Regions from separate parts of the Kitasatospora saccharophila genome, predicted to be linked through region 3. Evidence: riboswitches for the same ligand, from Rfam matches in the RefSeq annotation. Region 3 holds a riboswitch; each other region holds the start of a gene.
The links. Region 3 has a riboswitch for ZMP and ZTP ahead of ABD345_RS03580 (phosphoribosylaminoimidazolecarboxamide formyltransferase). Riboswitches for the same ligand answer to the same signal wherever they lie in the genome.
Positions count from the first base shown of each region.

Region 1: linked by a shared signal. The riboswitch ahead of ABD345_RS39555 (bifunctional 5,10-methylenetetrahydrofolate dehydrogenase/5,10-methenyltetrahydrofolate cyclohydrolase) and the one ahead of ABD345_RS03580 (phosphoribosylaminoimidazolecarboxamide formyltransferase) in region 3 are both predicted to bind ZMP and ZTP.
Region 2: linked by a shared signal. The riboswitch ahead of ABD345_RS30300 (glycine hydroxymethyltransferase) and the one ahead of ABD345_RS03580 (phosphoribosylaminoimidazolecarboxamide formyltransferase) in region 3 are both predicted to bind ZMP and ZTP.

Region 1 covers NZ_BAAANS010000128.1:131-6,348, forward strand. The annotation lists gene ABD345_RS39545 (urease accessory protein UreD) at 1-945, shown strand, start outside; gene ABD345_RS39550 (Gfo/Idh/MocA family protein) at 1,117-2,016, shown strand; ZMP/ZTP riboswitch at 2,059-2,140, shown strand; gene ABD345_RS39555 (bifunctional 5,10-methylenetetrahydrofolate dehydrogenase/5,10-methenyltetrahydrofolate cyclohydrolase) at 2,166-3,038, shown strand; gene ABD345_RS39560 (glucose 1-dehydrogenase) at 3,086-3,850, opposite strand; gene ABD345_RS39565 (TetR/AcrR family transcriptional regulator) at 4,072-4,731, opposite strand; gene ABD345_RS39570 (phosphatase PAP2 family protein) at 4,883-5,881, shown strand.
Region 2 covers NZ_BAAANS010000052.1:36,037-44,017, reverse strand. The annotation lists gene ABD345_RS30325 (MFS transporter) at 1-36, opposite strand, end outside; gene ABD345_RS30320 (TetR family transcriptional regulator) at 356-1,063, shown strand; gene ABD345_RS30315 (carbohydrate-binding protein) at 1,301-2,602, shown strand; gene ABD345_RS30310 (F0F1 ATP synthase subunit B) at 2,690-3,181, opposite strand; gene ABD345_RS30305 (DinB family protein) at 3,280-3,795, opposite strand; ZMP/ZTP riboswitch at 3,944-4,050, shown strand; gene ABD345_RS30300 (glycine hydroxymethyltransferase) at 4,082-5,530, shown strand; gene ppnP (pyrimidine/purine nucleoside phosphorylase) at 5,832-6,113, shown strand; gene ABD345_RS30290 (MFS transporter) at 6,245-7,564, opposite strand.
Region 3 covers NZ_BAAANS010000003.1:100,890-108,870, forward strand. The annotation lists gene ABD345_RS03555 (FAD-dependent monooxygenase) at 1-877, opposite strand, end outside; gene ABD345_RS03560 (TetR/AcrR family transcriptional regulator) at 1,017-1,634, shown strand; gene ABD345_RS03565 (sensor histidine kinase) at 1,751-3,022, shown strand; gene ABD345_RS03570 (response regulator transcription factor) at 3,010-3,660, shown strand; gene ABD345_RS03575 (protein-tyrosine phosphatase family protein) at 3,953-4,483, shown strand; gene ABD345_RS03580 (phosphoribosylaminoimidazolecarboxamide formyltransferase) at 4,519-5,685, opposite strand; ZMP/ZTP riboswitch at 5,723-5,812, opposite strand; gene ABD345_RS03585 (TetR/AcrR family transcriptional regulator) at 5,932-6,510, opposite strand; gene ABD345_RS03590 (NADP-dependent oxidoreductase) at 6,624-7,634, shown strand; gene ABD345_RS03595 (nuclear transport factor 2 family protein) at 7,699-7,981, shown strand, end outside.

The DNA of each region.
Region 1 (6,218 bases), on a different contig from region 3:
CCGGCCCGGCTCGACCCCGGGCACTACGAACCGGCCCGCGTCCCGCCCGAGGTCCGCTGCCTCGCCGGGACGCCCGACACCCTCGCGGTCGGACGCCCCGGCAAGGTCGGCCTGCTGGAACTGGCCTTCGAACGGGTCGGCGACCGCACCGAACTCACCGGCCACTACCAGAAGTCACCGCTGCAGATCACCCGCCCGCTGTACTTCGACCCGGCCCGGCCGGACCTCGCCGTCACCTTCCTGATGTCCACCGGCGGCGGCGTCCTGCAGGCCGACCGGCTCCGCACCGACCTGCACTGCGGCGCCGACACCGCCGTGCACCTCACCACCCAGGCGGCCACCAAGGTGCACCGGATGGAACACGACTACGCGACGCAACTGGTCCACCTGACGGCCGGCCCGCGCGCCTACGTCGAGTACCTCCCCGAACCGGTCATCCCGTTCGCCGGCTCCCGCCTCTACCAGCGCACCGTCCTCACCGTCGACCCGTCCGCCACCGTGCTGGCCGGCGAGACCGTGCTGGCCGGCCGGCTCGCCCGCGGCGAACGGCACGCCTACCGGGTGTTCGCCGCCGACCTGGAAGCGCGCCGCCCGGACGGCGAACTCCTCGCCCTGGACACCGTCCGGCTGCTCCCCGCCGCCACCCCCGGCGGCGGCGTCACCGGCCCGGCCGTCCTGGCCGGGCACGACGTGATGTCCACCCTGTACGTCCTCAGCCCGCTCGCCCCGGCCGCCCGGATCGCCGACGTCCTGCACACCGCGCTCGCCCCGCTCGGCGACCGCGGCCCGCTGTACGGCGTCTCCACCCTGCCGGGGGAGTGCGGCGCCTGGCTGCGCCTGCTCGGCCCCGACACCCGCTCCTGCGCGGCCGCCCTCCGCGCCGCCTGGGACGCCGTCCGCCGCGAACTGATCGGGGCCCCCGCACCCGAACTGCGCAAGACCTAGACCCGCGGCCCGGACCCGGGCCCGCACCGACGCGAATCGGCCGATCCAGCGGTGTTCGGACAGCTCAACGAGCGTCCTGGCATATGCTGCCGGGTGGTCAGGGACGACCACCACCCACCCTCGCAGGAGTGCCCGATGAGCGATCACGAGACCGGCCGCAGCACCACCCCGATCCCGGTCGGCGTCATCGGCCTCGGCGACATCGCGCAGAAGGCGTACCTGCCGGTCCTCACCGCCCAACCCGGCCTCGACCTGCGCCTGATGACCCGCGACCGGGCCAAGCTCGACCGGATCGGCGACGCCCACCGCCTCCCGTTCCGCACCACCGACCTGGGCGAACTCATCGACTCCGGCATCCGCGCCGCGTTCGTCCACGCCGCCACCGACCAGCACGTCCCGATCGTCGAGGAACTGCTCACCCGCGGCGTCGACGTCTACGTGGACAAGCCGCTCGCCTACGACCTCGACGGCGCCCGCCGCCTGGTCGCCCTCGCCGAACACACCGGCCGCTCCCTGCTGGTCGGCTTCAACCGCCGCCACGCCCCCGGCTACCTGCTCGCCGCCGAACGCCCGCGCGACCTGATCGTCCTGCAGAAGCACCGCGAGGGCCTGCCCGAACGCGCCCGCACCCTGGTCTACGACGACTTCATCCACGTCGTCGACAGCCTGCGCTTCCTCGTCCCCGGCGAGATCGAACACGTCGACGTCCGCTCCCGCACCCGCGACGGCCTGGTCGAACACCTCGTCCTCACCCTCGCCGGCCGCGGCTTCACCGCCCTCGGCATCATGAACCGGGTCTCCGGCTCCACCGAGGAGATCCTCGAAGTCTCCGGCGCCGACTCCAAGCGCGAGGTCCACAACCTCGCCGAAATCATCGACCACCGCGGCCAGCCCACCGTCCGCCGCCGCGGCGACTGGGTCCCGGTCGCCCGCCAGCGCGGCATCGAACAGGTCGTCCTGCACTTCCTCGACGCCCTCCGCGCCGGCAAGACCCTCGACGCCACCGATGCCCTGCGCACCCACGAACTCTGCGAACTCATCGTCGAGCGGATCGAATCCGCCGCGTCCTGACCCCCGTTCCCCGCCGTCCGGTCCGGCCCTCGGCTACGATGCCCGCAGGGCCGTGACTGGCGCACGGGTGGAGCACCACCGGGGAGCGGCCGCACCGCCGTTGCCGCGCGCCTGGGCGAACTCACCCCGAGACCCAGGGAGTTGCGCCCATGACCGACCAGAACCCCGTCCTCGCCCGGCTGATGGACGGCACCGCCCCCGCCCGCCGCCTCACCGACGCCACCGCGGCCGCGGCCGCCGACCTCCGCCTGCGCACCGGTGTCACCCCCTGCCTCGCCACCGTCCTGGTCGGCGAGGACCCGGCCTCCGTCACCTACGTCCGGATGAAGCGCAACCGCTGCGAGAAGGCCGGCATCCGCTCCCGCCACGTCCCACTCCCGGCCGCCACCAGCACCGCCCAACTCGTCGACGTCCTGGGCGAGTTGTCCGCCGACCCGACCGTCCACGGCATCCTGCTCCAGCATCCGGCCGGCCCGCGGGTCGACGAACGCGCCGCCTTCGAAGCCATCGCCCCCGCCAAGGACGTCGACGGCGTCACGACGCACTCCTTCGCCGCCATGTCCTTCGGCCTCCCCGGTTTCACCTCCTGCACCCCGGGCGGCATCATGCGCCTGCTCGACGAGTACCGGGTCGGGCTGACCGGCAAGCACGCCGTCGTGATCGGCCGCAGCGCGATCCTCGGCAAGCCCGCGGGCATGCTGCTGCTCGCCCGCGACGCCACCGTCACGTACTGCCACTCGCGGACGGTCGACCTCCCGTCGATCGTCCGCGAAGCCGACGTCCTGATCGCCGCCGTCGGCAGGCCCGAACTCATCCGCGGCGAACACCTCAAGCCCGGCGCGGTCGTCATCGACGCGGGCTACAACCCCGGCAACGTCGGCGACGTCCACTTCGCCTCGGCCCGCGAGCGCGCCGGCCTGATCACCCCGGTGCCGGGCGGCGTCGGCCCGATGACGATCGCGGTGCTACTGGCCCAGACGGTGGAGGCGGCGACGCGCCAACTCGGCCCGCAGCGGCAGTGATCGGACGACCGCGCACCGGCCGATGACCGGTGCGCGGTCGCCGGGGATCACTGGCCCATCACGTAGCGGACGGTCGGGCCGGTGGTCCAGCCGCCGTCCACCGCCAGCTCGGCGCCGGTGACGTAGGAGGCCGCGTCGGACAGCAGGAAGACGGTGGCCGCGGCGATCTCGGGCGCCTCGCCGACCCGGCCCATCGGGGTGTTGGGGTAGTTGCCCTCGCCGCGCTGGATCCCGGTGGACGCGGTCATCGGCGTGTAGGTCATGCCCGGGTGGACGGAGTTCACCCGGATCCGGTCCACGCCCAGCTCCACCGCGCCGATCTTGGTCAGGCCGCGCACGCCCCACTTGGAGGCGCCGTAGCCGGCGGTCAGCGCCAGGCCCATCAGGCCGGCCGCCGAGGAGATGTTCACCACCGAGCCGCCGCCCGCCGCCCGCAGCGCCGGGACGACCGTCTTCATACCGATGAACACGCCGGTCAGGTTGATGTCGAGCACCTTGCGGAAGTGCTCCACCGACTCGTCGACCAGGAAGCTCCCGGTGGAGATGCCCGCGTTGTTCACCAGCCCGTGCACCGCGCCGAACTCGGCCTGCGCGTACTCGACCGCGTCCGCCCAGTCCTGCTCCGAGCTGACGTCGTGGTGGCGGTAGCGGGCCCGCTCGCCCAGTTCGGCGGCGGTGGCCTCGCCGTCCGCGTCCAGGACGTCGGTGATCAGCACGTTCGCCCCCGCCGCGACCGCCTGCCGGGCGGTCTCCGCGCCCAGGCCCCGGGCCCCGCCGGTGATGATGACGGTCTTGCCGGACAACTCGCTCATGACTTGCTCCTCGGTGCTCGGCGCCTGGTGGGCGCCCGGTTTCCTTGCCGCGCCGCCGCCGCTGCTTCAGCCACCGCTTCCACAGCGCCGCACCGCGCTCCGCGTCCGCGTTCTGCGTCCGCGTCCTACCGCTGGGTCCTGCGTTCTCCTTCCGCCGCCGCCGGGCCGGGGTCTCCCGCTCCGGGCGGGGCGCTCCGGGCGGGGCGCTCAGGGCGGGGCGCTCAGGGCACCGGCGCGGTCAGCAGACCGGTGCAGACGGAGACCAGGTCGGCGAGGTACGCGCCGTCCCCGCTCAGGGTGGGCTCGCCCTCGGCGAGCTGCCGGGCGCGTTCGGCCAGCGCGGCCCCGATCAGGGTCAGCGCCAGGTCGATCCGCTCCAGCCGGACGGCCTCGGGGGCCAGCGGGACCAGCGGTGCCTCCAGTTCGAGGATCAGCCGCCAGTACAGGGTGCCCGCGAGCCCGGCGTGCGGACGCCGCTCCCGGATGCCGCTGCGGTGGCTGACCTGGGTGGAGATCCGCAGGCAGTCCCGGCCGCGCTCGGTGCGCAGCTCGGTGGCCTCCGCGTCGACCAGCGCCCCCAGCAGCTCGCCCAGCGGACGCCCCTCGGGCTGCGGCATCCGCGCGGCCAGCGCCCGTTCGGTGCGCTGCTGGCGCTCGGCCATCACCGCGTCCAGCAGGCCCTCGCGCGAGCCGAAGTGGTACTGCACCGCGGACGGGTTCGCCTGCCCGGCCTGCCGCACCACCTCGCGCAGCTGCGCGCCGTGCACCCCCTGCGCCGCGAACAGGCGCTCGGCGGACCGGATCAGCAGCGCCCGGGTGGAACCGTCGCCGGAGCCGCCGCCCGCAAGGGTGCTCCGTGCACCCGTCGACTTCCTCGTCATGTCTCCACATTAATGCTCGCCATTATTAATGTCGAGCATTAGTCCGGTTGGCGGCCCCCGCCACCCGTCCGTGGGTCGCCTGGGAACTCGCTGGGAACCCCGGCGCGCGGCAAGAGGAATCTCCAAGCCGCTGTTGCTAGCTTCGTGACGCATGATCGACTCGTCCCACCTGGCAGCCCGGTCACGCTCCCTGGCGCTCCACCTGCTGTCCCGGCTCAAACTCCGACACCTCGCCTGGCCGCTCTTCGTGCTGGCCTTCTGGCGCTACCTCGCGGTCTACGGCCTGCCGTACGCCAACGACGTGGTCTTCCTGTGGCTGATCGCCGCCCTGGTCACGGCGTCCGTGCACAGCGGCGGCCGCAAGGGCTGGCTGTACGTCCTGCGCGACTGGGTCCCCGTGATGGCCGTGGTCTGGGCGTACTCCCTGCTCCGCGGCTACGGGGCGCACACGCCGTGGCGCCCGCACTACGCCCCGCAGATCGCCTTCGACGAGGTGCTCGGCTTCGGCGAGACCTGGACCGTCCGCCTGCAGGACCTGCTGTACCACCCCGGCCACCCGCAGTGGTACGACTACGCCGCCGTCACCGTCTACATGTCGCACTTCTTCGCGGTGTTCGTGATCCTCGCGGTGCTGTGGAAGCGCAACCACGCCCGGTTCCGGCACTTCCTCGGCTGCTACCTGGCGATGACCGCGATCGGCTTCGCCACCTACGTGCTCTACCCCGCCGACCCGCCGTGGCTGGCCGGCCTGGAGGGCCACATGCCGGTCGTCGACCGGGTGGTCAACACCGTGCTCAACGACAGCGGCCTGCCCCGGGCGGGCACCATCTTCGAGAACGGCAGCAAGTTCGCCAACGACGTCGCCGCGATGCCCTCGCTGCACGCCGCCTACCCGATGGTGATCGCGCTGTTCTTCTGGCCGCTGGCCGGCCGCAAGCTGCGCGTCCTGCTCGCCGCGTACCCGCTGGCGATGGCCTTCACGCTGGTCTACGGCGCCGAGCACTTCATCATCGACATCCTGGTCGGCTGGGCCTTCGCCTGGGCGATGGTCACCCTGGTCAACCGTTTCGTCGCCCGCCGCGCCGCGGCCCGGGAGGCGAAGGGGGCGGCCGCCGCCCCCGCCGCCGAACCGACCGTCCCGGTCGGCTGACGAGGGACGTCCCCCCACTCCGTGGGCCCCGGCCCCGGCCCGGCAAGGTGGTGCCGGACCGGGGCCTTCCGCATGTCCGGACGGGGTCGCGGCGCCCCCGGACGGTTCGCTCCGGAGCGCCTGAACACCACCTGCGCACCAGCTGGACGGCGCCTGGACGACACTGCCGCGCCACCTCCGGTCCACCTCCCGCCCGGCCCTCCGGAGCCCCTGTCGCCGGCCTTCCCGCCGCCCCTCCGGGAGCCCGTCCGACCCCCTCGGGGGCCCGGCCGGCCGATGCTGGGCGGCGGCCGGGAAGTCCCTGGGCATTCGCTGTGAATCGAACGACCCCGCGTTC
Region 2 (7,981 bases), on a different contig from region 3:
CGGCGCCGCGGTGGTGGGGCCGACCGCGTCGGTCATGACAGCTCCTGTTTGCTACCAGGCGCGGAGGACGGGGGCCGCGCGATTGAACGGTGTTTCCTTGGACGAACACCGTTCTACGAGTCGAGCGGCGTTCCCGTCAAACGGATTTCCCCTGACTTCTCCCCCACCCCGACCCCGACCCGACCCCGACCCGACCCCGACCCGTCCCCGCCTGCCCGCCCCACCTGCCCCGCCGCGCCGGCTCCGGCCCGCACCGGAGCCGGCCCCGGGTGCAGCGCTTCGCACACCCGTCGAACGGCGTTCGCCCGGAGTACGATGATCGCCGACGGAACGTCCAGCGAAAGCAGGTGACCAGATGTCCGCGCGGATGCCCGAGATCCCGTGGCACAAGCCCCGCAAGGCGGAGCCGCGGCAGCCGCTCAGCCGCTCGCTGATCGTGGAGACCGCGCTGCGGGTGCTGGACGCCGAGGGCCTGTCCGGGGTGACGATGCGCCGGGTCGCCCAGGAGCTGGGCACCGGCCCCGCCTCGCTCTACGCGCACGTCTCCAACAAGGAGGAGCTGCTCGACCTGGTGCTGGAGCGGGTGGTCTCGGAGATCCGGATGCCGCTCCGGCCGGAGCCCGAGCGCTGGAAGGAGCAGATCACCGAGATCTGCTTCGAGGCGCAGCGGGTGCTGACCTCCCACCGGGACGTGTCGCTGGTCTCGCTGGGCAGCATCCCGCTGGGCGAGAGCCAGTTGGGGATCACCGAGTTCCTGCTCGACCTGCTGCTCCGGGTCGGCCTGCCGCCCCAGGTCGCCGCCTGGGCGCTGGACGGGCTCGGCCAGCTGATCGACACCGACGCGTACGAGGCGTCGGTGTACGCGGAGCGGATCGCCCGCGGGACGGACATCGGCGAGTACTTCGGCCAGCTGCACGGCTTCCTGCTGGCGCTCCCGGCCGACCGCTTCCCGAACCTGCAGCGGATGGCGGACACCATGGTGACGGGCGAGGGCGACGAGCGCTACGCCTTCAAGATCGAGGTGTTCCTGCGCGGCCTGGAGTCCTACCTGCCCGCCGCCTGACGGGCCGTCAGCGAACCCGCCGCACCCGCTTTGACCAGTGCTTTGCCGCGATTTGACCGCGTCCTGGAACGGGCCTCCCGGAGTGCGGCGGCAAGGGTTGACGGCGACCCCGCACAGGTCTATACCAGTGGCAGTCACGTCAACCTCGGCTAGGCACCCGACCGTTGACCCGGCCGCGCACCCCCACCTGCCGCGCGTCCGGGCCGCCGTCCTCGCCGCCTCCTGGAGAGGTCCTCGATGGAACGCGCACTTCCCCCACACACCCCCGCCACCGCCCCGGCCCGGACCCGCCGCACCCGGCGCTCCGCCGCGGTCGCCCTGTCCGTGTTCGGCCTGCTGGCCGGCGCCGTCTCGGCGGTCGCCGCCTCCGGCCCGGCCAACGCCGCGACCACGGCCGGGCTCGGCTCCAACTGGTACGCCTCCGCGCCGTACCTGATGCCGGAGGACAACAGCCCGCCGGACGCCGCCGCCGTGATGGACGCCACCGGCCAGAAGGCGTTCCAGCTGGCCTTCATCCTGGCCCAGGGCAGCACCTGCAGCCCGTCCTGGGGCGGCACCTCCTCGATCGACACCGACACCACGATGCCGGCCGTCATCCAGACCATCCGCAACAAGGGCGGCGACGTCTCGGTGTCGGTGGGCGGCTACGGCGGCACCAAGCTCGGCCAGACCTGCGGCACCCCGGAGGCGACCGCCGCGGCGTACCAGAAGGTCGTCACCAAGTACAACCTCAAGGCGATCGACTTCGACCTGGAGGAGCCGGAGTACGAGAACACCGCCGCCATCCACAACGAGATCGGCGCGGCCCGGATCCTGCAGCAGAACAACCCGGGCATCTACATCTCCATCACCACCGCGGGCACCAACGCCGGCACCGGCTGGTTCGGCACCCAGATGCTGCTGGAGGCGAAGTCCCAGGGCTTCACCCCGAACAACTACTCGATCATGCCGTTCGACGGCGGCTTCAGCGGGGCCTCGGCGCAGACCGACGCGCTGGTGAAGTTCAACCAGCTCCTGCAGAGCACCTTCGGCTGGAACGAGGCCACCGCGTACGCCCACGAGGGCGTGTCGATGATGAACGGCCGCACCGACGCCGCCGAGTACTTCAGGCAGGCGGACTTCCAGACCGTGCTGGACTTCGCCACCGCGCACAAGCTGGCCCGGTACACCTACTGGTCCGTCAACCGCGACCGGCAGTGCCCCGGCACGGTCGACCCCGGCCTGTCCGGCGCCTGCTCCAGCGTGGCCCAGAACGACTGGGACTTCACCAAGTACACGGTGAAGTTCGCCGGCGCGACCCCGCCCACCACCACCCCGTCGCCGAGCAGCAGCACCTCGCCGAGCACCGGGACCAGCTCCTCCCCGAGCACCGGCACCGGCACCTGCAGCCCGGCCTGGTCCGCCTCCACCACCTACGTGGCGAACGACAAGGCCAGCTACGGCGGCCACAACTACCACGCCAAGTGGTGGACCCTGAACGAGAACCCGTCCGCCAGCGGCCAGTGGGGGGTGTGGGCCGACGACGGCCCGTGCTCCTGAGCCACCCGCGCGAACGGGCGGGCCGCCCGGTCCACGAGCCTCGTGCTCGGGACCGGGCGGCCCGTCCGCTCTCCCCCCGGCGGGGTGTCAGACCTCGGCGCGGTTGCGGAACTCCTCCGCGACGGCGCGGGTGGAGGGCAGGTCGCCGAGCGGTTCGCCGACCACCCGGGAGGCCAGCTCGGACGCCAGCTTGATGACGTCCTCGCGCAGTTCGGCCTCGGCCAGCACCTTGTCGGCGGCCAGCTGCACCTGCGCCTCGGCCACCAGCTGCTCGCGCTGCTGCAGCGCCTCCGCCCGCAGGGCGGCGACCAGGGCCGCGCCCTCCTCGGCGGCGGTCTGCCGGATGGCGGCGGCCTCGTGCCGGGCGGCGGCGAGTTCGGCCTGGAACTCCTGGCGGATGCGTTCCGCCTCGGCCCGGGCCGCCTCCGCGCGGGCGATCCCGCCGTCGGTCTTGTCGTGGCGTTCGGCGAGGGTGCGTTCGATGCGGGGCAGCAGCACCTTGCCGAGCGCCCAGAAGAGGGCGAAGAAGACGATCAGTCCGAGGATCAGCTCGGGCACGTTCGGTTCGAGAGGTCCCATACTCAGTATGCTATCCGCTCATCTGACGATCCGTTCGGTCGGGGCCCGCTTCAGCGCCCCTGCCCGGCAGGGGACTTCGCCCGCCGGGGCCTCCCCGTTCAGCCGCCGGTCACCCCGTCGGTGTGCTCGCGCAGCAGGTCGGCGTGCCCGTTGTGGCGGGCGTACTCGGTGATGACGTGCAGGTACGTCATCCGCAGGGACATCTCCTCCCCGTACGCGGCCAGTTGCTCGTCCAGCCCGGCCCCGGCCACCGCCAGGTCGGCGAGCCGCTGCTCCTCCAGCAGCGCCAGGTACTCCTGCTCGGCCCGCTCCGGTTCCAGCAGGTCGAAGTCGGCGTCCTTGTGGCCCTCCACCGCGTGCAGCGGCGGGACGTCCTGGGCGGCGTAGCGGATCCGGAACCACGTCCGCTCCACCTTGGCCAGGTGGCGCATCAGCCCGAGCAGCGAGAGCGAACTCGCGGGCAGCGGGCGCAGCGCGAGCTGTTCGCCGGTCAGGCCGGCGCACTTGTGCAGGAAGGTGGCGCGGTGCCAGGCGAGGTAGTCCGGCAGCAGCTCGGTCTCGGGCGCGGTGAGCGAGCCGCCGGTGCGGGTGGTGGCGGGGACGGTCCATGTCATGTGCCCGATCATGCCGACGCCCGCCCCCGGCGCACCAGGGGATTTCCCCCGCGCGCCCTCCGCCCTCCTCCGCGGACCCCCTCCCGGACCCCCTCCCGGGCCCCTTCCCGGGCCCCCTCCCGGTGCCGGCCCGCCGGTTGGTAGCATCGCGGTGAGCCGTGACTGGCGCGCTGGGATGGAAGTCACCATCGGGAAGCGGCTCCGTGCGGTGCCCCCGGGCACCGCGTGCTGTCGCCGTGCGCCTGGGCCGTCCGAATCGTCGTTCCGTACTACGAGGAGACCGCCCGTGGTCGAGTCCGTGTCCGCCCACACCTTCGGCAGCCCCGCCGCCGACACCGCCTTCCGCAGCGCCCTGGACGTGGTGCGCGCCGTCGAGCCCCGGATCGCCGCGGCGATCTCCGGCGAGCTGACCGACCAGCGCGCCTCGCTGAAGCTGATCGCCAGCGAGAACTACGCCTCGCCCGCCGTGCTGCTGGCGATGGGCAACTGGCTGAGCGACAAGTACGCGGAGGGCACGCCGGGCCGCCGCTTCTACGCGGGCTGCCGCAACGTGGACACCGTGGAGGAGCTGGCGGCCGAGCACGCCCGCGAGCTGTTCGGCGCGGAGCACGCGTACGTGCAGCCGCACTCCGGGATCGACGCCAACCTGGTGGCGTTCTGGGCGGTGCTCTCGCAGCGGGTGGAGAGCCCGGCACTGCGGCGCGCCGGCGTGCGCAACGTCAACGACCTGAGTGAGCAGGACTGGGCCGAGCTGCGCCGCGAGCTGGGCAACCAGCGGATGCTGGGCATGTCGCTGGACGCGGGCGGCCACCTCACCCACGGCTTCCGGCCGAACATCTCGGGCAAGATGTTCGACCAGCGCAGCTACGGGACGGACCCGGCCACCGGCCTGGTCGACTACGACGAGGTGCGGCGGATCGCCCTGGAGTTCAAGCCGCTGATCCTGGTCGCCGGGTACTCGGCGTACCCGCGGCTGGTGAACTTCCGCCGGATGCGGGAGATCGCGGACGAGGTCGGCGCGACCCTGATGGTCGACATGGCGCACTTCGCGGGCCTGGTCGCGGGCAAGGTGCTGACCGGGGACTTCGACCCGGTGGCGCACGCCCAGATCGTCACCACCACCACGCACAAGTCGCTGCGCGGCCCGCGCGGCGGCATGGTGCTGTGCACCTCGGAGCTGGCCGAGCACGTCGACCGGGGCTGCCCGCTGGTGCTCGGCGGCCCGCTGTCGCACGTGATGGCGGCGAAGGCGGTGGCGTTCGCCGAGGCCCGCCGCCCCGAGTTCCAGGTGTACGCCCGGCAGGTGGTCGACAACGCCCGGGCGCTCGCCGAGGGCCTGCTGGCGCGCGGCGCCACGCTGGTGACCGGCGGCACCGACAACCACCTGGTGCTGGCGGACGTCTCCTCGTACGGCCTGACCGGCCGTCAGGCGGAGGCGGCGCTGCTGGACTCCGGCATCGTCACCAACCGCAACGCCGTGCCGCAGGACCCGAACGGCGCCTGGTACACCTCCGGCATCCGGCTCGGCACGCCCGCGCTGACCACCCGCGGGCTGGGCGCGGCGGAGCTGGACGAGGTCGCCGAGCTGATCCACACCGTGCTGACGGCGACCACCCCGGTCGGCTCCTCCAAGGCGCAGTACGCGCTGGACGGGGCCGTCCGCGACTCCGTCGCCAAGCGCGCGGTCGACCTGCTCGCCGACCACCCGCTCTACCCGGGCATCGCGCTCGGCTGATCCTCCCTCCCCGGCGTCCCCGTCCGGACGCCCCCGGCCCGGCCCGCCGCCACCCCCGCGGGCCGGGCCCCCGCCTGCTCCGCCTGCCCCGCCGGGCGCCGGTGCGCCCAGGGCCGGGAACGGTGAACCCACCGCCCTGCGCACCGCGTTCCACCCCCCGCCGGGGGCCGCCGCCGGTCGGTGACCAACCAGCGGACACCCGCGACTACCGGACGGCCCGCGCCGATAGGCTCGCCCCCGCCGCGGCCGGGCGCGCGACGCCCCGGCCGCCGTTCCGCACACCTTCCGCAGGAGAACGCGCATGCTCAAGGTCAACGAATACTTCGACGGCACGGTCAAGTCGGTCGCCTTCACCTCGGCCGACGGCCCGGCCACCGTGGGCGTGATGGCCCCCGGCGAGTACGAGTTCGGCACCGCGGCGCCGGAGGTCATGCACGTGGTCAGCGGCGCGCTGACCGTAAAGCTCCCGGGCGCCGAGGAGTGGCAGACCTTCTCCGCCGGCGAGCGGTTCTCCGTTCCGGGTGACAGCAAGTTCCAGCTCCAGGTCTCGATCGACACGGCGTACCTCTGCGAGTACCGCTGATCCCGTAGCCCCACTGGCCGAAGAGGCCGGTGGGGCGGGCCTCCCTCCTCTCCCGTCCCCTTCTCCTCCGCTGCTTCGCACCGCTGCCCGCCGTTCCGCTGTTCCGCGGACCACTGGATCCACGGGCGGGATCATGCGCCCGTCACCGCCTCCGGCACGGGCCCCCGGGCCCCGGGGACCGCGTCGCTCCCGCCCGGCGGGCTTGCGGGCAGTCGGCGGACGGCGGGGAGGGCGAGCAGGGCGAGCGCGGCCGGGACGGCGAGGGCGGTCATCCCGAACAGGGCGGGCCGCACGCCGAGGCCGTCGGAGAGCGGACCGGCCAGCACCAGACCGAGCGGCATCAGGGCCACCGAGATCAGGTGGTCGTAGGAGCTGACCCGGGAGAGCACCCGCTCCGGTATGTGCACCTGGAGCAGGGTCTCCCAGAGCACGAAGAACAGGGAGACCCCGACTCCGGTGACCGCCTCCAGCGCGGCGATCACCCAGACCGGCGCGCCGGACCCGATGACCAGCGCCTGGCAGGAGGCCACCGCCATCGCCACCGCGGCGACGGCCATCGGGCGGGCGGGTTTCAGGCGGTAGGCGCAGACGTCTCCCAGGATCGCGCCGAGGCCGAAGGCGATGACCACCACGGCCCATGCACCGGCACCGCCCCATTCGCGCTCCGCCAGCACCGGCCCGAGCACGAACACCGAGGGCAGTACCACCACGTGGTAGACCGCTATCGCCAGCATCCCCGACCACACCCACGTCCGGCTGCGCACCTGCTGCCAGCCGACCCGCAGTTCGGCCAGGAAACCGGGCCGCTCGGCCCGCTCCGGGTCGGCGGGTGTCGCCCCGTCCGCCTCCTCGGGTGCCGCCCCGCCGGCCGGGCCCAGCCGGGCCAGCACGGCGGCGCTGGCGGCGAAACTCGCGGCGTCCACCGCCAGCGCACCGCCGGGCCCGACCGCCGCGATCAGCACCCCGGCCAGCGCGGGCCCGACCACCAGCGACGCCGATTGCACGAACCCGCGCAGCGCGTTCGCCTCGCGCAGTCGGTCGGCGGGGACGAGCAGGGGCAGCAGCCCGGTGGAGGCCGGGAGGAAGAAGGCGTCCGCGACGCCGAACAGCGCCATCAGCAGCGCCAGCGTCCCGACCCGGGCGGTGCCGGTGAGCAGCAGCACGGCGGCGGCCGCCTGGACGGCGCAGCGCACCAGGTCGGAGGCCAGCATGATGCGCTGCCGCGGTATCCGGTCCGCCCAGACGCCCCCGGCGAGCGTGAACACCAGCAGCGGGAGCAGCCCGGCCGCCGTGACCAGGCCGACGTCCGCGGCCGAGCCGCCGATCGCCAGCACCGCGAAGGGCAGCGCCACGAACGAGACCCGGTCCCCCAGGACCGACAGCGACTGCCCGACGAACAGCCGGGCGAACCGGCGCTCGGTGCGGAGCACTTCGGGGATCGGAACGCGCACGGGACCTCCTCGACGAATCCGGCGCTCCCGGCCCACCCGACGAACCCGACGAGCCCGACGGACCGGAGCAGCGCACCCGCCGCACGGGACGGCGAGCAGGGCGATCGTAGGAAGCCCGCGCACCCCCTGTCGCGTGATTTATCCGCAACGCGGACAATGCCCCGATTTCACCGAACTTCCTTGCCCTGCAAGTGACTTGACACCAATCGCCTACCGTCGTCGCCCAACCGGTGTGCCCGCCTTCCCCGTTCGCCTTCCCCCCAATCCCACCGATCGGCCACACTTCTCCAGCCGGTCCGCCGACCTCCCGCCCACGGCCGCCCCCGCCTCCGGCCCGAGACATCGTCAACAGGTCGTCCACACACCACGCGGGAACCGGCGTGACGAAGGCGTGATCCGGGCGCGACGCGCTTGTGA
Region 3 (7,981 bases):
GCGCGATGGACGCGCCCTGCCCCGCGCCCACCGGGTGCGCCGCGTCGCCGACCAGCACGCACCGGCCGTCCTGGCGGCGCGGGACCGGCGGCAGGACGTGGAACAGCGTCGCCGCGTCGATCCGCTCCGTCGCGCCGAGGATCCGCCGGGGCACCTCCTCGGCCGCGAACAGTTCGGCCAGCTCCTCGGCGCCGAGCTTGATCTCGGCCGGCGCGACGGGGTCGGCGATCTGCGCGGACCACCAGACCGTGCCGTCCGGCGCGGGCAGGTGCGCGAACGCGCCGCGCCGCCCGAAGGTCATGTTGAACGTCCGCCCCGGACCCGCCTCCGGCACCGCGCGGGCGACGCCGGCCACCCCGTACAGCCCGGCGTAGGCGGGCTGCGGCCCGGCCGGGTCGAGCATCCGCCGGACGGTCGAGCGCAGGCCGTCGGCGCCGACCACCAGGTCGGCCCCGGCCACCGCCTCGTCCGCCGGCCCCGCTCCCCCGTCCGGCCCGCCGAGCCGCTCGTCGACCACGATCCGCGCGCCGCGCCGGACCGCCTCGGCCCGCAGCGCCGCCACCAGGTCGGCCCGCCTCAGCGTCACGCTGCGCAGCGGGTCGTCCGCCGCCCGGCCGCGCGGGACGTCGCCGAGGCGCCTGCCGCGCCCGGACCACATCAGCTGCCGGTCGACCTCGAAGCCCACCGCCCGCACGGCCTCCAGGCAGCCCAGCGAGTCCAGCGCGCGCAGGCCGTTGACGGCCAGGCTCAGGAACGCCCCGACCGGTCCCGCCGGGTCCGGGTACGCCTCGTACACCGTCACCTCGGCGCCGATCCGGCGCAGCGCGATCGCGCTCGCCGACCCGGCCACTCCCGCGCCGATCACTACCGCCTTCATGTGTCCACCCCTCACTGAATCCTTGTTCAATGAATTCAGATTCACTGAACCGGCCGTCAGTATGATGTCCGCACGAGCGTCGGGTCAAGGCCCGACCGGAACGGGCCGGAACAGGACGAGGCGAGGGAGGCCGGACGCGATGAGCGTGCGCAAGGCGCAGGCGGCGGAGACCAGGGCGGCACTGCTGGAGGCCGCCCGGCGGCAGTTCGTCGAACGCGGCTACCTCAACACCAAGATCACCGACATCACGGCGGCCGCCGGCCGGGCCACCGGCTCGTTCTACGCGCACTTCGCCGACAAGGACGAACTGCTGCGCGCCCTGCTCGACGACGTCCGCGCCCAGGCCCGCGAACAGGTCGTCGCCGAGGTCCACCCGCGCGACCACGACCTGAGCGACCGGGCCCAACTGCACGCCCACCTCGGCGCGTCCTGGCAGGCGATGCGCGACCACCTGCCGGTCGCCGTCGCCCTCTTCGAGTCGATCGTCGCCGCCGGCCCCCGCTCCGGCCGGGCCTGGCAGCGCCTCACCGACGACACCGACGTCCTGCGCGACCACCTCGTCTACCTCGCCGAACAGGGCCACCCCCTCCCCGGCGACCCCGCCCTGCTCGCCCCCGCGATGGGCGCGATGCTCTCCCTGCTCTCCTACGCCCTGCTCACCACCCCCTCCCCCGCCCACCCCGACGCCGAAGTCATCGACACCCTCACCGACCTCCTCCTCCACGGCCTCGCCGGCCGCCCCCCGCACACCCCCTGACCACCCCGGCCCGGCGGCGGCGACCGGGGGCGGGCGGGGTGGTGCTGGGTTCACCATGAAGTCGGGTGCGGGCTTCATGGTGTGCTCCTGCGGCGGTGGCCTACCGTCGAGCCGTGATGATTCGACCCGGGCTGAGGCGCCCGGTACTCCGAGCCCGGCGGCTGCGGCGCGACGCCGGTTTCCTGGCCGTCGGCGTCCTGCCGCACCTGGCCCTGGTGCCGGTGTGGTCCTGGGCCGCGACGTTCACCGCCAGGACGGGGCGGTGGGGGCCGGCCCTGCTGGTGGCGGCCCTCCTGATCGTGCTCGGCGCACCGCTGCTGACGGCCGTCCAGCGGGTCCGCCACCGCGTCCTGCTCGGGGTGGACGTGGCACCCGCGGCGCCCGCACCCGCGCCGTGGTCGTGGGCGGGGGCGGCCCGGCGGCTGCCCCACCGGTTGGCCGCGGCGCAGACCTGGCGCCGGGTCGGCTACCACCTGCTGCTCGGCCCGCTGCTGGCCGCCGCGGAGCTGCTGGTGCTGGCCGCCGCGGCCGCGGGCCTGGCGGGCGCCACCGCCTACGGCTGGGCCTGGGCGGTGCCCGCGCCGAATCACCAGAGCTGGCTCGGGTACGCGGCGAACCTGCCGTACTACACGCTGGCCGGGCTGCTGCTGCTGGCCGTCCTGCCCTGGTTGACGGGCGCGGTCGCCCGGGGCGAGTCGCGGGCGGCCGCGGCCCTGCTCGGCCCCAGCCGGTCCCAGCGGCTCCAGCGGCTCCAGCAGCGGGTCGAGCACCTGGCGGAGAGCCGCACCGGCCTGATCGAGGTGGTCGACGCCGAACGCCGCCGAATAGAAAGGGACTTGCACGACGGCACCCAGCAGCGGCTGGTCTCGCTCGCCGTCAACCTCGGCCTGGTCCTGGCCACCACCCCCGACCTGCCCGACGGGGCCCGCGCGGCGGTCGCCGAGGCCCACCTGGAGGCCAAACAGGCGATCGCCGAACTCAACGACCTGGTACGGGGGTTGCACCCCGCCGTCCTGGAGGACCGCGGGCTGGACGCGGCCCTGTCCGGCCTGGCCGCCCGGCTCCCGCTGCCGGTGCGCCTGCGGGTCGACCTCGACGAACGGGTGCCGCCCGGCGTGGAGTCGGTGGCGTACTTCGTGGTCTCCGAGGCCCTGGCCAACGTGATCAAACACGCCGGGGCGACCCGCACCGAGGTGACGGTCAGCCGGCTCGGTTCGGTGCTGCGGGTGAACGTCACGGACGACGGGCTCGGCGGCGCCGACCCCGCCACCGGGACGGGGCTGAGCGGGCTGGCCAAACGGGTCGGCTCGGTCGACGGCGCCTTCCGCGTCAGCAGCCCCGTGGGCGGGCCCACCACCGTGACCGCGGAGCTGCCGTGCGCGCGGTGATCGCCGAGGACTCGGTGCTGCTCCGGGTCGGCCTGGTCAAGGTGCTGGAGATGGGCGGCTTCCAGGTCGTCGCGGAAGCCGGCGACGCGGAGGCCCTGTTGGCGGCGGTCGAGCAGCACCGCCCCGAACTCGCCCTGGTGGACGTCCGGATGCCGCCCGCCTTCACCGACGAGGGGGTGCGCGCCGCCCTGGAGATCCGCCGCAGACGGCCGGGGACGGCGGTGGTGCTGCTGTCCCAGTACGTCGAGGAGCGCTACGCGGCCGACCTGCTGTCCGCCGACACCAGCGGCGTCGGCTACCTGCTCAAACAGCGCGTCGCCGACGTCACGGAGTTCGTGGAGACGGTCCGCCGGGTCGCCGCGGGCGGCACCGCGCTGGACCCGCAGGTCGTCGCCCAACTACTGCTGCGCCGCAGCAGCGACCCACTGGAGCGGCTGACCCCGCGCGAGCGGGACGTCCTGGCCCTGATGGCGGAGGGGCACTCCAACACCGGCATCGCGGAGGCCCTGACGATCGGTGAGAGCGCGGTCGCCAAGCACATCAACAACATCTTCGCCAAACTCGACCTCCCGGTCGCCGACACCGGCCACCGCCGCGTCCTGGCCGTGCTGCGCTTCCTCGGCACGCCGCGCCCCTGAACGAACCGGCCGGGAGGTCCCGATCCTGGACGGACCGGCCGGGAGGTCTCGCCGACTCCTCGGGCCCGGCGGGTGGTGCTAGCCTCGGTGCACCGCCCGCCGCCGCGCCGTGCCCGTTCGTCCGCGCGCGCCCGTCCGGCCGGCCGTTCCCCGCTGCCGACGCCCCGGTCCGCTGTCCTGCCGACCGCCGGGCCGGCACGCACCGCACCACGTAGCGCACCGCGCACCGCGCACCGGCCGCCCCTCCCGCGCGACCGAACACCCCCACCCCGTCCGGAGGTCGGCTCCCGTCATGCGTCCCACCCTGTTCACGATCGACCGTCCCGGACCGGGTCGGCTCAGCACCATGGCCCGGCCGCGCGGCGGCGACTGGCTGGCGGAGGAACTGGCGGCGCTGGCCGCCCTCGGGGTGAGCGGGCTGGTCAGCGCGCTCACCCCGGCGGAGTCCGCCGAGCTCGGGCTGGCCGCGGAGGCGTCCCTCGCCCGGGCCGCCGGGCTGCGCTTCACCGCCGTGCCGGTCCCGGACCGCACCGTCCCCGTCCTCTCCGAAGTCCTGCCGGTGGTGGACGAGTTGGCCCGGCGCCTGGCCGCGGGCGACCACCTGGTAGTGCACTGCCGGGCCGGGATCGGCCGCTCCTCGCTGCTGGCGGCCGCCGTCCTGGTCCGCTCCGGCGCGGACCCGAACGACACCTGGGACCGGATCGCCCGGGCCCGCGGCCTGGCCGTCCCGGACACCCCCGAACAGCGCGCCTGGACCGACCGGATGCCCCGGCGCCCACAGCAGGACGCCCACAGCGGGACGCCGATCGCGGAAGGCCGGTGACGGGGCGCCGGTGACGGGGCGTCGGCGCCCGGCCGTCAGTGGTGGAACAGCCGCAGGCCGGTGTGGACGAGCGTGATGCCGTGTTCGGCGCAGGCGGTCTCGACCTCGGCGGAGCGCAGCGAGCCGCCGGGTTCGGCGATCGCGCGGACGCCGTGGCGGCGGGCGTGGTCGACGTTGTCGCGGAACGGCAGGCAGCCGTCGGAGACGAACGCGACGCCGTCCAACTCGGCTGCCCAGCGGGCGCGTTCGTCCGGACCGAGTTCGTCGGGGACGTCGCCGCCGCCGCTCAGGGCGGCGGCGAAGCGGGTGCGCTCGTCGGGGGTGAGGTCGCCCTCCAGGTAGCGGATCCGCCAGTTGATCCGGTCCTGGCGGCGGATCTCGGGGCGGAAGTCGAGGGCCCGGACGGCGGGGTGGCGGCGCAGCCACCAGGTGTCGGTCTTGGCGCCGGCCAGCCGGGTGCAGTCGACCCGGGACTGCTGGCCGGCGCCGATGCCGAGGGCGGCGCCGTCGCGCAGGTAGCAGACCGAGTTGGACTGGGTGCGGCGCAGCACGGCGAGGCCGAACAGCAGGTCGTCGGCGGCGGCGGGGGTGAGGGTGCCGGTGCGGACGTCGGCGAGCAGGGCGGCGGTGAGCGGGGTGGTGTCGGTGTCCTGGACCAGGCGCAGGCCGTGCACCTCGCGGGTCTCGACGGCGGGCGGGACGTACCGGGGGTCGGCTTCCAGGACGAGGTAGCGGCCGCCCTTCTTCCGGGTCAGCACGTCGAGGGCGCCGGGCGCGTAGCCGGGGGCGACGATGCCGTCGGAGACCACCCGGGCGAGCAGGTCGGCGAGTTCGGCGTCGACCTCGTGCGAGACGGCGACCAGGTCGCCGTAGGAGGACTTCGGGTCGGCGTCGCGGGCCCGCAGGTAGGCGGAGGTGAGCGGGCCGACGGCGGCCGGGTCGAGGGCGTACGGTTCGGCGGCGGCCGGGTCGACCGGTCCGGCGAGGGCGGCGCCGGCCGGGGAGACGTGCTTGAAGGAGGCGGCGGCGGGGCGGCCGAACACGGCGGCGGCCTCGCTGACCAGCTGCCAGGCGTTCAGCGCGTCCAGCAGGTTGACGTACGAGGGCTGCCCGTTGAGCAGGCGCAGCGGCAGTTCGGCGCCGGGCGGCGGCTCGATCCGGGCGCGGGTGTTCTGCGGGTTGATTCCGTACCGAAGGTCCATGGTGGTGGCCCCCTCCGTGAAGTCGCGTGTCGGCTTCGGAGGACACCCAGGCGGACGGTGCCGGTCCCGTGCTGTGCGGTGCCGCTCCCCGGTGGTGCTCCACCTCTCGCCAGTCGCGACGGCGCCGATGCTAGCAGCCTCCGGCGGGGGCGGGCCCGGGCGCTCACGCCCGCACCCGCGCCAACACCCGCGTCCCCGTCCCCGTGCCCGCCCCCGTCGGCACCCGCACCCGCACCCGACCTGGCGTCAGTGGCGTTCCTCCTCGGCGCCGCGGTCCGCCCCTCCGGTCAGGACCGCGTCGGTGATCACGGTGAAGAGGTGGTCGGCGAACGGCACGAACGAGCCGTGGTCGCCGAGCCACGCGAGGGCCGCGACGAGGGCGAACAGTTCCGCGCCGTCGAGGTCGGCCCGGGCCGCGCCGCCGTCCTGGGCGCGGGTGAGGAGCCGGGTGCCCGCCGCGCGCATGGTGACGCAGGAGGTGTGCAGCGCGGAGTCGGGGTCCGCGATGGCGGCCGCCATCAGCTCGGTGACGCCCCGGTACTCGCGGGCGAGCGCGACGCAGTCGCGCAGCCACGCGACGAGGGCGCCCTCGGGCGGGTCCGAGGCTTCGAGTGCGGCCGCCCGGTCGGCCAGTGCGTCGAAGCCCTCCCGGAGCAGGGCGTCGAGCAGCGCCTCCCGGGTCGGGAAGTGCCGGTAGAGCGTGGGGAGGGCGACGTCGGCCCGCCGGGCGATGTCGCGCAGGGACGCGTCGGCGCCCTGTTCGGCGACGGCGACGCGCGCGACGGCGAGCAGGTGGTCGCGGTTCTTCCTGGCGTCGGCTCGCAAGGGTCCTCCTTTGACATGCGTAGCAGTGCTACTTATATTCGTACCACTGCTACGGATATGCGTAGCGGTGCTACGCCTAGCCTATCCCGCCTGCGGGAAGAGGGAGAATCACCATGTCGGCGAAGACGATGAAGGCGATCCGGCTGCACGAGTTCGGCGGCCCCGAGGTGCTGCGCTGCGACGAGGTGCCGGTCCCCCGGCCGCAGCCGGGCGAGGTGCTGGTCCGGGTCCACGCCGTCGGCCTCAACCCCCCGGACTGGTACCTGCGCGACGGGATGCCCGGCATCCCGCCCGAGCTGAGGCCGCCCGTGCGCCTCCCCGTCGTCCCGGGGTCGGACGTGTCCGGCGTGGTCGCGGCGGTCGGGGCCGACGTGGCGGGCTTCTCGGTCGGCGACGAGGTCTTCGGCATGCTCCGCTTCCCGAGCTTCGACGGCCGCGCGTACGCCGAGTACGTGACGGCGCCCGCCGCCGACCTCGCGCACAAGCCGGCCGGCGTCGACCACGTGCACGCCGCGGGGGCGGCCATGTCGGGGCTCACCGCGTGGCAGCACCTGGTGGAGCTCGGGCACGACCACCCGAACCCCCTCCAGGAGGAGCAGCACCGACCCCGGCCGCTGGGCCCCGGGACGACGGTGCTGGTCAACGGCGCGGCCGGCGGCGTGGGGCACCTGGGGCTGCAGCTCGCCAAGTGGAAGGGCGCCCGGGTCGTCGCGGTCGCCTCGGGTCCGCACGAGCGGTTCCTGCGCGAGCTCGGCGCCGACGAGTTCGTCGACTACACCAGGACCGCGCCCGAGGAGGCCGTCCGTGACGTCGACCTGGTGCTCGACACCGTCGGCGGCCCCGGGAGCGGTCGCTTCCTGCGGACGCTCAAGCGCGGCGGCGCGCTGTACTACGTCTTCTTCGCCGCGTACGCCCCGGCGGAGGTCGCCCGACTGGGCGTCACCACCTCGGGCACCCAGGTGCGCTCGAACGGCCGGCAGCTCGAAGAACTCGGCCGCCTGCTCGACACGGGCGCGCTCCGCGTCGCCGTCGACAGCACGTTCCCGCTCGCGGAGGCCCGCGAGGCGCACGAGCGGGCGGCCCGCGGGCACCTCCGGGGCAAGATCGTGCTCACCGCCGCGTGAGGGACGCCCGGCCCGTGAGCACCACGACGAGAAGCGCGTCCCGCGCGACGGCAGGAGGACCTCGATGAGCACGCTCAAGGACGCCGTCGACGACCTGTTCAACAACCGGCGGCTACCGGCGCACGAGGCGGTCGACCGGCACTTCGCCCCCGCCTTCCGCCAGCGCGTGGACGGGAGTTGGGTCGACCGCGCCGGGTTCCTCGCCCGCGTCGTCCGGCTCCGCGAGGCCGTCGAGCGCGCCGAGGTCACCGTTCTGGACGAGTTCGCCGACGGCAGCGGCTACGCGGAGCGCCACGTCGTCGAACTGGTCGACCGCGCCGGCGGCCGGACCGTCCAGGAGGTGTACG